DNA from 2 places in the Lactobacillus kefiranofaciens genome. Region 1 is predicted to be linked to the other one. Evidence: riboswitches for the same ligand, from Rfam matches in the RefSeq annotation. Region 1 holds a riboswitch; the other holds the start of a gene.
The links. A riboswitch is a leader RNA that binds a small molecule or an ion and turns the genes downstream of it on or off. The one in region 1 is predicted to bind magnesium.

Region 1 (8,700 bases):
GCTAGATCCGCTGATCATCGACTATTTTGAAAAACATCCCGAATTTCACCAAATTTGGTACCATCGTCCGTTTAAAAGATAGACTACTTTCTTTTGATAAGTTAAAATATAATTGATGTTTAATTAATAAAGGAGGAATTTTTTAATGACCAAAGAAATCAACAATGATACGATTGCTAAATTTGAAAATGATTTAGCCAAGCATCCCGCTTTTAACGTTGCTAGTCATGCAGCTCAAGAAAACGGCATCTTCAAAGCTAGCCAAAATTTACAATCCAAGATTGACTTAGACCCAACTTTCTCAATCGAAATTGATACGGGTAAACCAGCTGATCAAAAACAATCTGGTCGTTGCTGGATGTTCAGTGCTTTGAACACCATGCGCCACCCACTACAAAAGAAATTTAAGTTAAAGGACTTTGAATTATCGCAAAACTACACTAACTTCTGGGACAAATTTGAAAAGTCTAACTGGTTCTTCGAAAATGTGATCGGTTCCGCAGATAAGCCACTTGGCGACCGCAAGGTTTCCTTCTTATTTGCTACCCCACAACAAGACGGTGGTCAATGGGACATGCTTTGCGGCATTATTGAAAAGTACGGTATTGTACCCAAGAGCGTTTACCCAGAAACTGCTAACTCAAACAACTCAAGTGCTTTAAACGACACCTTAAACACTTTGCTTCGTAAAGATGGTCTTGAATTAAGAGACTTAGTTAATGCTGGCAAGTCAGAAGATGAAGTACAAGCTCGCAAGGAAGAAATGTTAAACGATGTCTTCCGCGTTCTTTCAATCTCACTTGGTGTTCCACCTAAGAAATTCAATTTCGAATACCGTGATGATGACAAGAACTACCACATCGACAAGGATATTACTCCTAAGGAATTCTTTGACAAGTACGTTGGCATGGATCTTGAAAATCATATTTCAACAATTAATTCACCAACTGATGATAAGCCTTTCCACAAGGTCTTCTCAGTTGAATACCTAGGTAACGTTGAAGGCGGTCGTCAAGTTCGTCACTTGAACTTAAAGGTTGATGAAATGAAGGATTTGATCATCAAGCAATTAAAGAGCGGCGAAGTTGTATGGTTTGGTTCAAACGTTGTTAAGGATTCTGAACGTCGCGCTGGACTTCTTGACACCAATCTTTACCGCCGTGATCAATTATTTGACGTTGACTTCTCAATGTCTAAGGCTGATAAGCTTGACTCAGGCGAAAGCATGATGGACCACGCAATGGTTATTACTGGTGTTGACATCGTTGATGGCAAACCAACTAAGTGGAAGATTGAAAACTCATGGGGTGAAAAGCCAGGCTTTAAAGGCTACTTCGTAATGAGTGATTCATGGTTTGACTCATTTGTTTACCAAGCAGTTATTAACAAAGATATTTTGCCAGAAGATCTTAAGAAGGCTTACGACGAAGGCAAGGATAATCCTATTCAATTATTGCCATGGGATCCAATGGGTGCTTTAGCATTTAAGTATTAATAATTAGATTTATTCCACATAATTAACAGACTAGGAATGTTTGACACTCCTAGTCTTTTTCATGAAAAGGCAAAAAATTTGCTAGCAATTTAGATTTATTTTAATATTATGTAAGTATTTACAAAAAATAAGGTAGTTAATTTATGAATATACTTATTGCTTTAATTCCAGCACTTGGTTGGGGAATTTTTTCACTTATTGCTGGCAAAATTAAAAATAGTCATCCTGCTAATGAGTTAATGGGGTTAGGAACTGGGGCATTAATAATCGGTATTATTACAGCTATCATTCATCCAACCAGTTCCAACATTACAATTTTTTCGTTATCACTAATTTCTGGAATGTTTTGTGCACTTGGACAATCTGGTCAATTCATTTCAATGAGAAATATCGGTATCAGTAAAACGATGCCATTATCAACAGGTTTTCAACTGATCGGTAATACTTTAATTGGGGCAATAATTTTTGGAGAATGGACTAGCAGCTCTCAATATTTAATTGGTACTTTAGCTTTAATCTTAATTATCGTTGGTGTTAGTTTGACCGCCATCAGCAAAGATAAAAGCGCCAAACTCAAAATGAGAGATATTATTCTATTGCTCTTCACATCAATTGGTTATTGGATTTATTCATCATTTCCAAAAGCTATCACAGCCGATGCACAGACCCTATTTTTACCACAAATGATTGGTATCTTTATTGGTAGTATTATCTTTTTGTTAGTATCTCGCCAAACCAAGGTATTAAAAGAAAAAGCTACCTGGCTTAATATCTTTTCCGGTTTTTCATTTGGGATCGCCGCATTCGCATATATCTTTTCAGCTCAATTAAACGGCGTTATTACTGCTTTTATTTACAGTCAACTTTGCGTAATAATTTCTACTTTAGGCGGTATTTTCTTTATCGGTGAAAATAAGACTAAATCCGAATTAATTGCAACCTTTGTTGGCCTAATCTTAATTATCATTGGTGCTGCTATTCAATGAATACTAAAAATTAATGAAAGACTTCAGATTTATTCTGAAGTCTTTTCTTCATTTCCTGCCAGTATTCTCAATCTTATAATGTTTAAAAAATTCCAAGTGCATATTCTTGCTTTATCCAAAAATGAAACATACAGTGAAAGCCTATTTATTAGAGATGATCATTTACCTAGGAGGTAATAAACATGACAGATTATTCAAAGAGATAATTGAAAGCTTTAGACAGAATTTCTAAGAAGATTAGTGAACGCTGAAAGTCACTTAGCTAAAATTGAAGATTCAGTACCTGACAAGCGTCATCTCGTACCGCACAACATGAAACTATTAAGGACATCAAGTCTATTCTGAAACATGCTAGAAAAGTTGGTGAATATGACGCCAAGATTGATGCTAAGGCTGATGAAAAAGAATATGTTTACGTTAAGGATGAAGAAGGTGTCATTAAGGACCTTGAAAAAGAATTCAAGGAACTTGATGAAAGACTTGATAAGTTAAGTGATACTGATGGTTACGATATTAAGCGTTACCGTGAAGAACATCACTCACTTGAAAAGGCTAAGGAAGTTTTAGCAAAAGCTGGTAAATTAGAATAATTTATTCATTTCATAATAATAAAAGAGCGTAAGTAGATATTTTGATCTACCTACGCTCTTTTTGCATTAATTTAAATCAGATATTTTTCTGACTTCATGTACCATTTCTTAACTACTGTAGTTAAAGCAATGTACAAAACTAACAAGATAAAGACAACAGCTAAGAAATAAACTGGAATTGGGCCAAACTTCATCGCCTTAGCAATCGGTGTAATAAATGGTAAAGCTGTTCCGATTACTGCCATGCTAATGGTTGACCAAGTAACAATTGCCGTTGCATGTTGCTTAATAAAAGGTACTCTTGGATCTCTTAAAGCATGGATCACCATTTCTTGTGTCCAAAGAGATTCAATAAACCAACCAGCACTAAAGACAAGACTAAACAATAATTTTTGTGAAGCTGTTGCTCCTGCATAACTGGTACCCACAACTTGTGGACAAACTACAAAAAATAGAATTGCAAAAGTCAAAATATCAAAAATCGATGAAGTCGGACCAAAGTAAAACATAAACTTAGGCAACTTCTTAGTACTCCACTTTCTTGGTTCTGAAAGATAATGACGATTCATTGTATCAAATGGAATTGATAAACAACTGGTTCCGTACATCAAATCGAGAATTAGTAATTGAATTGGCAACATTGGCAAAAATGGTAAAAATGAAGATGCTACTAAAATTGATAAAATATTACCAAAATTAGATGAAAGTGTAATCTTGATATACTTCATTGCATTACCAAATACTTGTCGACCAATTTGAACTGCTCTTTCCAAGATTCGTAAATCTTTATGAAGCAAAATAATATCTGCAGATTTTTTAGCGATATCCACAGCCGTGTCCACAGAAATTGAAACATCGGCAGCCTTCATAGCTGGAGCATCATTAATACCATCACCCATGTAAGCTACGGTGTGCCCATCTTCTCTCAATACTTTAATAATCTTGGCCTTTTGCTGTGGTGATAGCTTAACGAAAACATCGCATTCTTGCACTATCTTCTTTAATTCAGCTGTAGTTTTATTTTCAAGTTCTTTACCTTGGTATACTTTATCAATATTCAGACCTACTTGCGCACCAACATTTCTCGTTACAGCTTCATTATCACCAGTCAGAATCTTAACTGTAATTCCATCTTGTTTTAAAGCATCCAATGCCTCCTTAGCACTATCCTTTGGTGGATCAAGGAATGCTAAAAATCCGGCGAGAATCAATTCTTTTTCATCGGCTACACTAAATTCACCAACAGGAGCTGGATTTTTCTTGTAAGCAAGCAAAATAACTCTAAGACCATCACGATTCATTTCATCAATCTTGTCTAAAATCTCTTTTCGCTGCGCTTCATCTAACGGTTTGATCTCCCCATCCTTTTCTACTCTATTAGAACATGCCAACATTTCTTCCGCAGCACCCTTAGTTACTAATAGATGCTCATTTTTCTTATTTTTAACAACTACACTCATCCGCCGACGTTTAAAATCAAAAGGAATTTCATCAATTTTTTGATAATTTTGCTTAATATTGTTAGTGTCTAATTCATCATCAGCTACATCAATAATAGCCTTATCCATCAAATCTTTCATGCCTGTTTGATAGTAACTGTTTAAAAAAGATAATTCCAAGACCTTCGGTTTTTCTTCTAAATTCAAATTGTAGTGACGTTCAAGCACAACTTTATCTTGGGTTAATGTTCCCGTCTTATCAGTACACAAAATATCAGCTGAACCAAAGTTTTGAATAGAACTCATTCTTTTAACGATCGTTTCATGCTTAGCCATCTCTACAGAGCCTTTAACTAGGTTACTAGTAACAATCACTGGCAGCATTTCTGGCGTTAAACCAACTGCAGTTGCAATTGCAAAGATTAAAGCATTTAACCAATCACCCTTGGTCAATCCATTAATTAAGAAAACTAATGGCGCAATCACCGCAGTCATCGTTAACAGAATTTTAGAGATATTTTTAATTCCAATATCAAATGTAGTTTCTTTGTTTTTATTTTTAGCTAAACTACGAGCTAAATTGCCAAAGACAGTTTGATCGCCTGTCGCAAAAACAACGCCCATCCCCGATCCAGAAACAATATTAGTTCCTTCATACAAAACATTAGGATAATCCAAGTAACTATCTTCATCTTCCGGTTTTTGATCGGCAATTTTTTCTACAGGATTAGATTCACCATTAAGTGAGCTAGCAGAACAGAATAAGTCCTTACTACGCAACAATAGTAAGTCTGCCGGTACTAAATCACCTGCAGTTAAATTAATAATATCGCCGACTACTACCCCTTTAGTTGGTAATTCCTGATCTTTCTCGTCTCTTCTAATATTGGTTGTTACTGAAACCATATTCAAAAGACTTTCGACAGCATCACTTGTTCTAACGTTTTGAACAAAACTAGTAATTCCTGAAATCAAAATCATGACCAACATAATAATCACTGTACTCAAATCTTTTTGATTAGTTGGTACGAAAACATAATCAGTGAAAAAAGATAGAGTTGCTAAAATTACTAGCACTCCAGTAAAAGGTGTCAAAAAGGCATCAGCTAAAAAATGTAATTTAGGATGGTGTTCTTTGTTAGACACTTCATTAAACCCATCGCGTTCTAGCCTTTTACGCGCTTCACTAGCAGTTAAGCCATTAACAGAAGCTCCTAATTCTGTTAACACCTTACTTTTATCCTCTCTAGCAATCCGTTTAGCTAAAGTCGCATCTGTTACCACACGATCTTTAGAGTTGATTTTCAGCATTCTAATCTCTCCCTCTAAAAAATCGGCAAACAAACAAAAAGGCCAACGCAAAAACTGCATTGGTCTTAATTATCAAGCGATTTATACTCGTCGTTCAGTTTTAACACTACGTAACGTGAAGTCTGTTCAACTAGCTGACTGGGGAAAGCCTTAACTCGACAGTGCCTGTTTAACCCGTTGGCATCTCTGGATGTTGCTGGGCGTCAGCGTATATTTACGTAGGAGTCTCACCTAACAGTTCATTTGCTTTAATTATTTTTAACAATGCTAGGGTAAGACAAAAAAATATTCTAATCAACCTCTTTAAATAAATCTTTAAAATTTTAATGAAAATAGCCCTATCCATCCCCGTATTTTAATGCGGGGATGGATAGGGCTCAAGCTGACCCTTAGGTCAGCTTTTTTTATTATAATTTAGAGACATATGTTCCCTTTTCCGGTAAAATATAAATATTAAATCTACGAGGAGGTGAAAAAATATGAAGAGAATGAGTAGTTTGGCTTGTCACTTCGGCATTAAGTTGCGCTTTTATCCTAGTTCCAAGCAGAAGAAAATCATTAAACTAAACTATGATGCTCAACGCTTTGTCTACAACTCTTATGTAGGACGCAATCGGACTAATTATCATGCTCGACGTTTCTTAGCTAGTAGACAGTGCCAAGCGATGCCTTTTGTTTTTTCTGCTCTTAATCGCTATGAAACTGAGTTGGCAGAAACAGTGGCCGCTAATAACGAACTGCTGGCTAAGCCCAAGAATATCCGCAATGCTTACAGCTTCTTACGCGTTAAAGAAATAGATAGTCTAGCGCTGGCTAATACAATTCAAAACTATCAGAAGGCTTGGAACAACTACCGCAAGATCGGACATGGAATACCGACTTTCCACAAGAAACGCAGCGACTGGTCATACCAAACCAACTGCCAATATCCTAAGCAGCTTGAAGCTTATCTTGATAATGGAACTGCTAAGTTTATCGATGACAAACACGTTAAATTGCCTAAGCTGGGCGTTGTCCGCATTGCTGGTTTTAGAAAATTAATTGAAGCTCGTTTGCTTAATCATATTCCGACAAGAATTGGCACAGTGACGATCAAAAAGATCGCTGATAATCAGTTTTATTTATCAATGCAGCTAGGCAGTGACGTATCTTTTGTCAAAGACCTGCCTAAAACGCAGAGTCAAATTGGCATTGATCTCAATCTTGATAATTTCTTGACTGAATCAAACGGGGCTATGGTGGCTAATCCACGCTTTTACCGCAAAGCTAAAAAGAAGCTTGCCCATGCTCAACGCGTGCTCTCTCGCAGACAAAGACGAGCTAAGCAAGAAGGACGCAATTTGCGGACGGCAAGCAACTATCAGAAGCAGCGTCTGGCAGTTGCTAAACTGCACGACAAGATTCGCAGACAACGTGCAGACTTCTTACAAACACTCTCAACTGCATTAATCAAAAACCACGATTTAGTAGTTGCCGAGGAGTTAAGAAGCAAGAACTTGTTAAAGAATCATGCCTTATCTCAAGCAATCTCTGATGTTGGCTGGCGCAGCTTTCTTAACATGCTGGCTTATAAGGCTCAGCTATATGGCAAAGAATTCCTGACTATTGATCCTAAATACACCACTCAGCGCTGTCATGCTTGTGGCAGTATTATGGGACAAAATGGCTATCGAAAATTAACGCTTAGGGATCGGGAATGGGCTTGCCCGATGTGTCATACACATCATATCCGCGATTGGAATGCGGCAATAAACATCTTGGAAAAAGGACAAAAGCTGTGGCAGAATCCTAAGACAAAAGAAAAAGCAGCCTAAAAAAATTGCAGTCCGTTAGCAACTCACGGACTTAAAAGGCTTTGGTAATTAGGCGACCTCTGCTGGCAATAGTTGCAAGATTATCGTCGGCAAGTCAAGCCTGTATCTAAGCAAGCTGGTGTTCTGGTTAGCGCAAGCTAACGAGCCACCAAGCCTCAGAATTTATTCTGGGGTAGTTGACGAAAACTAAAAAACTTATTCACATTATCTGTGAATAAGTCAATTTTTTACCAAATATGAAGCAACCTGGTTGAATCTAGCTTGCTTAAATTGAATTGATGCACGTGCTGCTTAGGATTCTCTGGAAATTCCTTAACAAAATCAGCCACGTTGTAAAGGCCAGTTTCATATGTCCAAACTCCCTTTACTTTTCTAATCGGATCCAGCATCTCATTTCTAATTGGATATGCCGAAATCAAAAAATGCTTGTGGTGGAACTTGAAAACAAAGTACGGCAGCTTGAACTGCTTAACTGCTTCTTCTTCCGTTTTTGCAATGGAGACTACATTGCGATACGTGCCGTATTTTTCAGTAAATTTATTATTAAATGAAAAATAGAAGTTCGAGATATGCACATGTGGAAAATCCTCTTCATCCACTTTATCCGGCACAGCAATCACATGTGAGTACCGATCTAAATTGCTTTCTCTTTGTGATAAAGCATGTTCCATCTGATTAGGAACGATCTTGTGAGCCCAATATGGCACCTCAGGATGTGCTTCATATGAATGATACATCTGCTTAACTACTTCTGGCTTCACCCAGTCATAGTGCATTCTGGTTTGATTGCGTTTAAGCAGACTCTCCAAAGTGTTGTGCTGCATTAAATCCACAACAAAACACTCATAATGATACTTATCTACCCATGGCTTAAAATGTTCAATTGCACTAGGAACGATATGCGTCCCATCCACAATCACGGTTTCACCATGTTCCATTTTGTGTTCAACAAGGTGATCCACCATTTGCTCAGTACGCACGGTTACGTGCCGCGGAATAACTTGGTGTAAAACATCCGCGTCCTCTTGATAATAAACTGTCAAATCTGCCAATAGTAGCCTAATA
Region 2 (8,700 bases), 120 kb from region 1:
AAATTTTTCTTTTTTCAAATATAACTTTTTCACCACGGTTGTCAGTAAAACATAAATAATTTCCAAAACCACCACAAACAATGAAAAACTTAACGGTAGCTGCATTAATCCTAGATTAGGACCTATATTAGAAGAAGGCAATGCACTGCCAAATAAGGCTAAAGCCAACGTGACCAAAAAAACAAGCGGTGTGGCGCGCTGTTTAAAGAATGGAAATCTCTCATCACGCAAAACATGAATTACCATTGACCGCGTCCACAGCGATTCTACAAAAATTCCTGAATAAAATAATGATACAAAGACCCAATGATGATAATTAGTTCCTACTAGATTAGGGCAAAACCAATAAAACATCCCCGCCATTGCAATAAAGTCAATAATCGCCGGAATTGGGCCAAAGTTCAACACAAATTTAGGCCACTTTTTAATTGACCACTTTTGCGGCTTTTTGACATAGTTCTTTGACACGCTATCAAATGGAATCGCTAAACAACTGATACTATATAACAGATTTAGGATTAATAGCTGCAAAGGCAATAATGGCAAAAATGGCAAAATCAGAGATGACACCACCATTGCAATCATGCTGCCAAAATTAGTTACTAAGAAGGTCTTGATATACTTCATCGTATTGGAAAAGACCTTCCTCCCCATGATGATCATTTCTTCAAGCAGTTGTAAGTCCTTCTGCTCAAAGACAATATCCGCGGACTCCTTAATGATATCTACCGCGTTATTCGACGTGATCATCACATCAGCAACATTCATCGCCAAAGCGTCCTTATTGCCATTGCCCATATAGCCAACGGTATGACCATTTTGCTTCAAGGCATTGATAATCTTAGTCCGCAACTCTGGTGTTAGACGCACGAAAATATCACATTTCTCTACAATTTCGGCCAATTCATTCGGCGTAGCTGCCTCAATTTGTTGACCGTCATACACCGTATCGACATTTAAGCCAACTTGTAAGGCAACTGCACGCGTAACGGCTTCATTGTCACCGGTAAAGATTTTGACATTCACATTATCGTTTTTCAGCTCCTGAAGAGCTTCTTTGGTACTTTCTTTAGGTGGATCCAGGTAAGCCAAATAACCGATGATCGTTAAATCAGTTTCATCTTTAGCAGAAAATTCTCCCACAGGAGCAGGATTAAGCTTATAACCGATTAATAATACGCGCAGACCATCATCATTTAATTCATTAATCTGATTTAAAATTTTCTTGCGCCAAGCTGCAGTTAGATCTTCAGTTTTACCATTTAGTTCAATCTTGCTAGAAATATCAAGCATCCCTTCTGCCGCACCTTTAGTTACCAATAAGTGCTGACCGTGATGCTCATCATTATCGACAACCACGACGCTCATTCTTTTACGAGTATAGTCAAATGGAATCTCATCGATCTTGTTATAGTCACGCTGAATTTCATTGACATCTAATTCATCTCCAGCCGCGTCAATGACCGCCTTATCAATTAAGCCCTTCATGCCCGTTTGATAATACGCATTCAAATATGAGAATTTCAAAATTCGTGGCGTTTCATCCATATCAAGATCATAGTGTCGCTCTAATACAACCTGATTCTGTGTCAATGTTCCTGTCTTATCAATACAAAAGACATCGGTCGAACCTAGATTCTGAATAGCATTCAATTGCTTCACCATGGCACCTTGCTTAGACATTTCAAGCGCACCCTTTTTCAAGTTGCTATTCACGATAATTGGCAAAACTTCCGGCGTTAATCCCACGGCAGCAGCCAAAGCGAAGACGAGACTTTCACCCCAATCTCCTTTAGTAAGACCATTAATAATAAATAATAGTGGCACTAAAATTGCGGTTGCAATAATCAAAATCTTCGCTAACTGCTTCATTTCACGATCGAATAAAGTAGTTTTCACCTTTTTGCGGGAAATTTCTTGTACTTTTTTGCCAAAAACGATGTTGTTGCCTACAGCAAAGATGATGCCACTGCCAGACCCAGAGACGACCGTTGTACCCTCATATAAAATATTGGGATAATTCAGATAATCAGCCAACATTTTCGGCTTCAGGGCTACGTTAGCCATTTTTTCGGCAGGCTCAGGATCACCATCTAGATAACTAGAAGAACAGAAGAGGTCTTTACTCGTCAATAACTTCATATCCGCTGGGATCATATCACCAGCCGACAGGTTAATCACGTCTCCTACTACAACCTCATCGGTAGGCAGTTCCACGTTGTCGCCATCACGACGAATGTTAGTAGTGACTGAAACCATATCAAGCAATTTTTCCGTAACTTTGGCAATTCTAATTTTTTGAACAAAATTAACCACTACTGAAATAATCAATAGGACTGCCATGACAATGACTGTATCTACGTTATCGCCTTGCGGCACTAAGATATAACTGGTAAACAAAGTGGCCAACGTCAAGATAATCAGCACTACTGTAAATGGCGTAGCGATTGATTCCCAGAATAAGCGCCATTTCGACGCGTTAACATTGTTTCTTATCTCGTTTTTGCCATATTCTTTTCTATTTTCTTCAGCCTTATTGGTGGAAAGCCCTTCTGCACTAGCTTGCAACCTCGCTAGCGTCTCACTACGCGATTCACGAGCAATCTGTTGAATTCTACGAATGTCGACATTCAAGCGCTTTTTACTAGCTGCTTTTAACATTCTTTGCCCCTCTCATTCAGATTGACAAGCAAACAAAAAAGCCACCTGCTATTACTGCAGGTGACTCAACGCCAAACAAGGCTTTGTCATACTCATCGTTCAGTTTTAACACTACGTGACGTAAGCACATGCTAGCTATCTGGATCTCGCCTTAAATCGACGACACCTATTTAACCCGTTGGCATCTCTGGATGTTTCTGGGCGATAGCGTGTGTTCACGTAGGAGTCTCACCTAACAGTTTTTTCGCTAACTATATCTATAAAAAGTGTAAGGATTAAGCCACAATAAGTCAAGCCGTTATTTAGGTGAAGATATATTGCGGTGACCAAATTTCTTTAGCACATAGACGATCCCCATGATTAAAAATGCTAGTGCCAAGGCAATAGGTAAGGCTACGCTATGCGGATGCGAAATCTTATTTTGTTCCGCACTAGTTAAATCATATTTGTCCAATGCATATTGATATTGCTGGTCAACCCGGGTAGCACAAGCGCGAAAGACAAAACGCAAGCCTTCATTAAAAGTATTTTTATTATTGCTGCGCAATTTATTAACTTCAGCACGCAAAATATTGGCTCTGGTATCAGCCGTAAAGGCACCATGCAAATCTTTAGTAGAAAAAATTTGCACATTGCGCTTTTTGCCCTTTTGTCCTACTACAATAAAAACACTACGTTTAGAGTGATCTAATGCCTTCGGTGTTAGCTTGTTCAAACGCTTAACCGTGATCACCGTGATCTGTGGCTGCTCTTTAGTTTGAAAGTAACGATTATTCTTTTCGGTAATTAATGTCTTAGTCTCTTTATTTAATAAGTGGAGATTATCTTCAATATTGTCCTGGATAAAACCAGTAGTAGTTAAAAATACTGCTACTAAGCCAACCAGCCAAAGTAGACTAATTTTCGTCTTCTTCAAGTTTATGAGCCAGGCTTTCCACATATTTGCGATCGATCTTAATTTGTTCATATGGTACCCCACAATCATGAAGCAGCTGCATTGCCAGAGGATTGTCACGATAATCAAAATAATAATTGATCTCTTTCACGCCTGCTTGCAATAATGACTTGCAGCAATTATAACAAGGAAAATGCGTGACGTAGATCTCGGTATTTTCTGTAGAAACGCCAAACTTGGCACATTGAATAATTGCATTCATTTCTGAATGAATTGTTCTTACACAGTGACCATCCACCATTTGGTGACCAACATCATCGCAATGCGGCTGCCCGGAAACGGAACCATTATAGCCCGTACCGATAATGCGATTGCCCTTTACTAAGACGCTCCCCACTAAAGCTCGATTACAGGTAGACCGCTGGGCAATCACCAAGGCTTGCATCATAAAATATTGTTTCCAAGGAATTCGATCATGCATGACTTTACCTCAACTCGATCTTATCTATTCTTAAAATAGTTCAAACCAATCGCATCACGAACTTGCTCTAAAGTAGCGTTAGCAACTTGGTTGGCCTTCTTTGAGCCTTCTAAGAGCATTTCATAAACTGCATCTTCATCTTGAGCAAACTTCTCACGGCGTTCACGAATTGGTGCTAGTTCTGCTTCTAAAACCTTATTCAAATAGCGCTTGATCTTTACATCACCTAAGCCGCCCTTTTGGTATTCGGCCTTAAGTTCAGCTACCTTGTCCTTATCTGGATCAAAGACATCGAGATAAGTGAAGACAGTGTTGCCTTCTACCTTGCCTGGATCTTCTACATGAACGTGGTCAGGATCAGTGAACATAGACATAACTTTCTTTTGAACGGTCTTGGCATCGTCTGATAAGTAAATGCAATTGCCTAATGATTTGGACATCTTAGCGTTGCCATCAAGACCTGGCAGACGACCTTGACCCTTAGGTGGGAAGTAGCCCTTAGGTCCTACTAAAACGTCGGTCTTGTAAACTCGATTGAAGGTTCTGACAATTTCACGTGTTTGTTCCAGCATTGGCTCTTGATCATCCCCAACTGGAATAACAGTCGCCTTAAATGCAGTAATATCAGCTGCTTGAGAAACTGGATAGTTCAAAAAGCCAACAGGAATAGAATCCTTGAAATCCTTTTGCTTAATTTCAGTCTTAACGGTTGGATTTCTTTCCAAACGTGCAACCGTTACTAAGTCCATGTAGTAAGCAGTTAATTCAAACAAAGCTGGGATTTGGGATTGAACATAGATCGTTGATTTTTCTGGGTCAAGACCAACGGCCAAATAGTCTAATGCTACTTGAACTAAAGAATTGCGAATCTTTTCAGGATTGCGGGCATTATCGGTTAAAGCCTGCGTATCCGCGATCATGATATAAGGATCGTATTTACCTGAATTTTGTAATTTTACTCGATTCTTTAAGGAGCCAATATAATGTCCAATGTGGAGCTTACCAGTAGGACGATCTCCCGTTAATAAAATTCCTTTTGCCATAAATTTTGCTCTTCTCTATCTAATAAATTCTTATTTTTTCATTATAAAGTCGTTTAATCACTTAATTTTAACAAAAAATAGGCTACTATTAAACTACCAGCAAAGAAAGGATTCCCTTATGTGTAACCAGTTTCGTCTAACTGACCTAAAACAAATTCAAAAATATCTTAAGCAAGATTTAGCCTTGCCATTAGTTGAACCAAAAATTGATGTAGAAGCTAAAGACATCTTCCCCAATCAGACGGCACCTGTTTTGCTTTTTCAAAATAATCAATTGCAATTAATCAATAAAAATTGGGGTTATCCTAGCCCGGTTGATGAGCATAAGCCTTTGTTTAATGCCAGAATTGAGCGTTTTTATGAAGCTAAGCCTTCAATGTGGGACCAGTCTTTTGCTAAACAGCGCTGCATTATCTTGACCAGCGAATTCTTTGAATATGCTAAAAAGACATACCAAGCATCAAACGGCAGAAAGTATCATGAACGCTACGGTTTTAAAACCGAGAATCCCATTACATTGATTGCAGGAATCTATGATCAAAACAATTTTGCCATGGTAACTACTGATCCTAACCAGGACATGCGACCAATCCATAATCGAATGCCCCTGGTCATTGAGCCTAATGAATTACGTCGCTGGCTTTTCCAAAACTTCACTAGCTTAATTGATCGACAAAATATTCACTTAACTGTTCAAAAACAAGCAAAAAAATAATTGGTTTCTTTAGCTAAAGCATGATAAAATAGAATTTGTATTGCGGGTATAGTTAAATGGTAGAACGACAGCTTCCCAAGCTGTAGATGCGGGTTCGATTCACGCTATCCGCTTTTTTTACAAAAATAAAAGGATGAGAATTAATTTTCTCATCCTTTTTGCTTGTCTAATTTTTAAATCATAATTACAGTTAACACACCACTGACAATAGCTAGGTACATTGGCATCCAAATGGTTTGCGTATAAAGATAGCTCCACGCATACAGCATGCCATACACGGCTTCTACTGCTAGCAGCAAGGGCGAACTCTGAAAATTCAACACGCTGAAAATAACCCCTGACACGATTATCCCCAAGATTGCTGCCTTTTTGGTATTAGTGCGAAAAGCATAATTAAACAAAAATCCAGTTGCTAAAAATTCATGCAAGATCGGCAAGATAATTCCTTGAGCCACAATTAGGAACCAAAACATATTGTTTGATTCATTTTTTAAATAAATTAACTCAAAGTCATAATAGCTAATCGCGTGATACGCCTGTAGATATGAGAGTGAAATTCGCGTGGCCGTGATTACTAAAGTAAGCAAGACAACTGTCGACATATTGCCCAGCCAAGGCAATTGAAAATCACGCGAGAAAAAGCGCTGCTCACGATTAAAACGATATATATAAAAAAGTAAAATCATTGCTGTAATTAGGCCGAATAAAATCAAGTCCCATATACGCAGCGGCGACTTCCTGGTGACTAATTTCACTACTGCAAATACCATCACATAGCCGATCAGATAAACTGCATAGCGAATAACATTGCCTTCTCTAGACTGTGGCGTATTCAAAGCCTTCACTCCTAATCTGAATTGTACCCTACAAAACCCATATTATACCAAAAAAGTACAGCTTATTGAATACATAGCCTATTTAACAGCTACAATCGTGACTTGATAGGCACCTGCTGGAGCTTCCACCTGGACCGTAGTACCAGCTTCTTTTTTCATAATGGCTTGACCTAAAGGCGAATCGAAGGAAACTTTTCCTTCAGCCAGATCAGCTTCCATTCGACCAACAATTTTATATTCTTCAGTTTCATCATCGTCATCAAACTTTAGAACAACGGTTTTGCCTAAATTAACCTTGCCATCATCTTCAGTCTCAACGATTTCGGCATATTTCAATTGCTTGCCTAAATAACGCAAACGACTTTGCAAGTGGCCTAAGTCCCGTTTAGCTTCCGTATATTCCGTATTTTCAGATAAATCACCTAAAGCCCGTGCAGCCTGCAGAATCTTAATTCTTCTTGGCCGATCCTTCTTCAAACGCGCAATTTCATCTTTAATTTGTTGATAGCCTTCCGGCGTCATTTTTTGAAAATATACCATAATAATTCACAATCTTCCTTTGATCATTATTATACAAAAGTTATCCATAAGAGTTAACCGTTGATTTAATAATCTTTTTATCTTTATTTAACACTATATGCTTCTGAGTGCTAAATAATTTAATTTTGCTGACAAACGACTACAATAATCAGTGTAAGGAAAAAGAGAACGAGTCCTTACGAGATAAGAAAGCAAATAAAAATGAAAGGAAGTTTTGTTATATGGCAAACGATATTATGAATCGTCGTAATGATATGATGGACGCAATGAACGACTGGTTTGGTTTTCCAAGAAATTTCTTTGATGACAGCGAAATTGAAAACATTATGCAATCTGATGTCGCAGAAAACGACAAGGACTACATGGTCAAGATTGATATGCCTGGCATGGACAAGAATAATATCAATGTTAGCTACAAAGATGGCGTCTTAAATGTTAGCGGCTCTAGAAAATCATTTAAGGACACTAGTGACAAAGATCACAACATTATTCATAAAGAGAGAAGCGAAGGCAGCATCTCAAGAAGCTACAGATTACCAAATGTAGTTGCAACTGACATCCATGCAAAGTATGATAATGGTGTATTGACCATCACTTTACCAAAGCAAACTGCTGGCAATGATGGCAATTCTATCCAAATTGATTAATTTATTAGATTATTGCAAGAAATCTAATAAGTGACGGATAAATTCTCTAAAGCGAGTTCAGTAATTGAACCTGCTTTTATTTTGGCTTAAAATAGAGTTAATTTAAGAAAAAATTAAAAAGAATAAAGGAGATTTTTAAATGGCTCATGAATTAACTGTGCAAGAACTAGAAAAGTTCTCTGCTGATTTTAATAAGAATCCTGAAAACCAAGTCGTTGCTCGTGCCGCTCAACGCAGTGGTGTACTCGAAGCTTCTTATAACGACCGCGTACAAAGCAAATTAACCCGTGTCTTCTCAACTGAATTAGATACCGATAATGTGACCAATCAAAAGCACTCAGGTCGTTGCTGGGAATTCGCAACCTTAAATGTTTTGCGCCACGCTTTTGGCAAAAAGTACAAGGCTAAGAACTTCACCTTCTCACAAGCTTACAACTTCTTCTGGGACAAGATTGAACGGGCCAACATGTTCTACAACAGAATCTTGGCTAGTGCCAATATGCCACTTGACTCACGTCAAGTTAAGACTGATTTGGATTTTGCTGGTACTGACGGTGGTCAATTCCAAATGGCCGCAGCCTTAGTAGAAAAATACGGTGTTGTTCCTTCATACGCAATGCCTGAAACCTTCAACACTAATGATACGACTGGTTTTGCGACTGCTTTGGGCGACAAATTAAAGAAAGATGCCTTAGTATTGCGTGAATTAAAACAATACGGCAAGGAAGACGAAATCAAGAAAACTCGTGAAAAATTCTTGAGCCAAGTTTACCAAATGACCGCCATTGCCGTTGGTGAACCACCTAAGAAGTTTGACCTAGAATATCGTGATGACGATAAGAAGTATCACTTAGACAAGAACCTGACCCCATTAGAATTCTT

Region 2: another riboswitch for magnesium. It lies ahead of mgtA (magnesium-translocating P-type ATPase); the one in region 1 lies ahead of mgtA (magnesium-translocating P-type ATPase).

Annotation. Positions count from the first base shown of each region.
Region 1 covers NZ_CP061341.1:378,178-386,877, reverse strand. The annotation lists gene ICI50_RS01935 (GNAT family protein) at 1-82, shown strand, start outside; gene pepC (aminopeptidase C) at 146-1,495, shown strand; gene ICI50_RS01925 (RhaT/GlcU family sugar-proton symporter) at 1,639-2,481, shown strand; partial or broken gene ICI50_RS10740 (hypothetical protein) at 2,688-3,071, shown strand; gene mgtA (magnesium-translocating P-type ATPase) at 3,143-5,821, opposite strand; M-box (ykoK) riboswitch at 5,900-6,067, opposite strand; gene ICI50_RS01915 (RNA-guided endonuclease InsQ/TnpB family protein) at 6,301-7,635, shown strand; gene ICI50_RS01910 (AAA family ATPase) at 7,863-8,700, opposite strand, start outside.
Region 2 covers NZ_CP061341.1:255,010-263,709, reverse strand. The annotation lists gene mgtA (magnesium-translocating P-type ATPase) at 1-2,661, opposite strand, end outside; M-box (ykoK) riboswitch at 2,745-2,908, opposite strand; gene ICI50_RS01280 (TPM domain-containing protein) at 2,960-3,601, opposite strand; gene ICI50_RS01275 (deoxycytidylate deaminase) at 3,558-4,037, opposite strand; gene trpS (tryptophan--tRNA ligase) at 4,058-5,080, opposite strand; gene ICI50_RS01265 (SOS response-associated peptidase family protein) at 5,199-5,795, shown strand; tRNA gene ICI50_RS01260 (tRNA-Gly) at 5,838-5,908, shown strand; gene ICI50_RS01255 (CPBP family intramembrane glutamic endopeptidase) at 5,969-6,631, opposite strand; gene greA (transcription elongation factor GreA) at 6,710-7,171, opposite strand; gene ICI50_RS01245 (Hsp20/alpha crystallin family protein) at 7,393-7,818, shown strand; gene ICI50_RS01240 (C1 family peptidase) at 7,958-8,700, shown strand, end outside.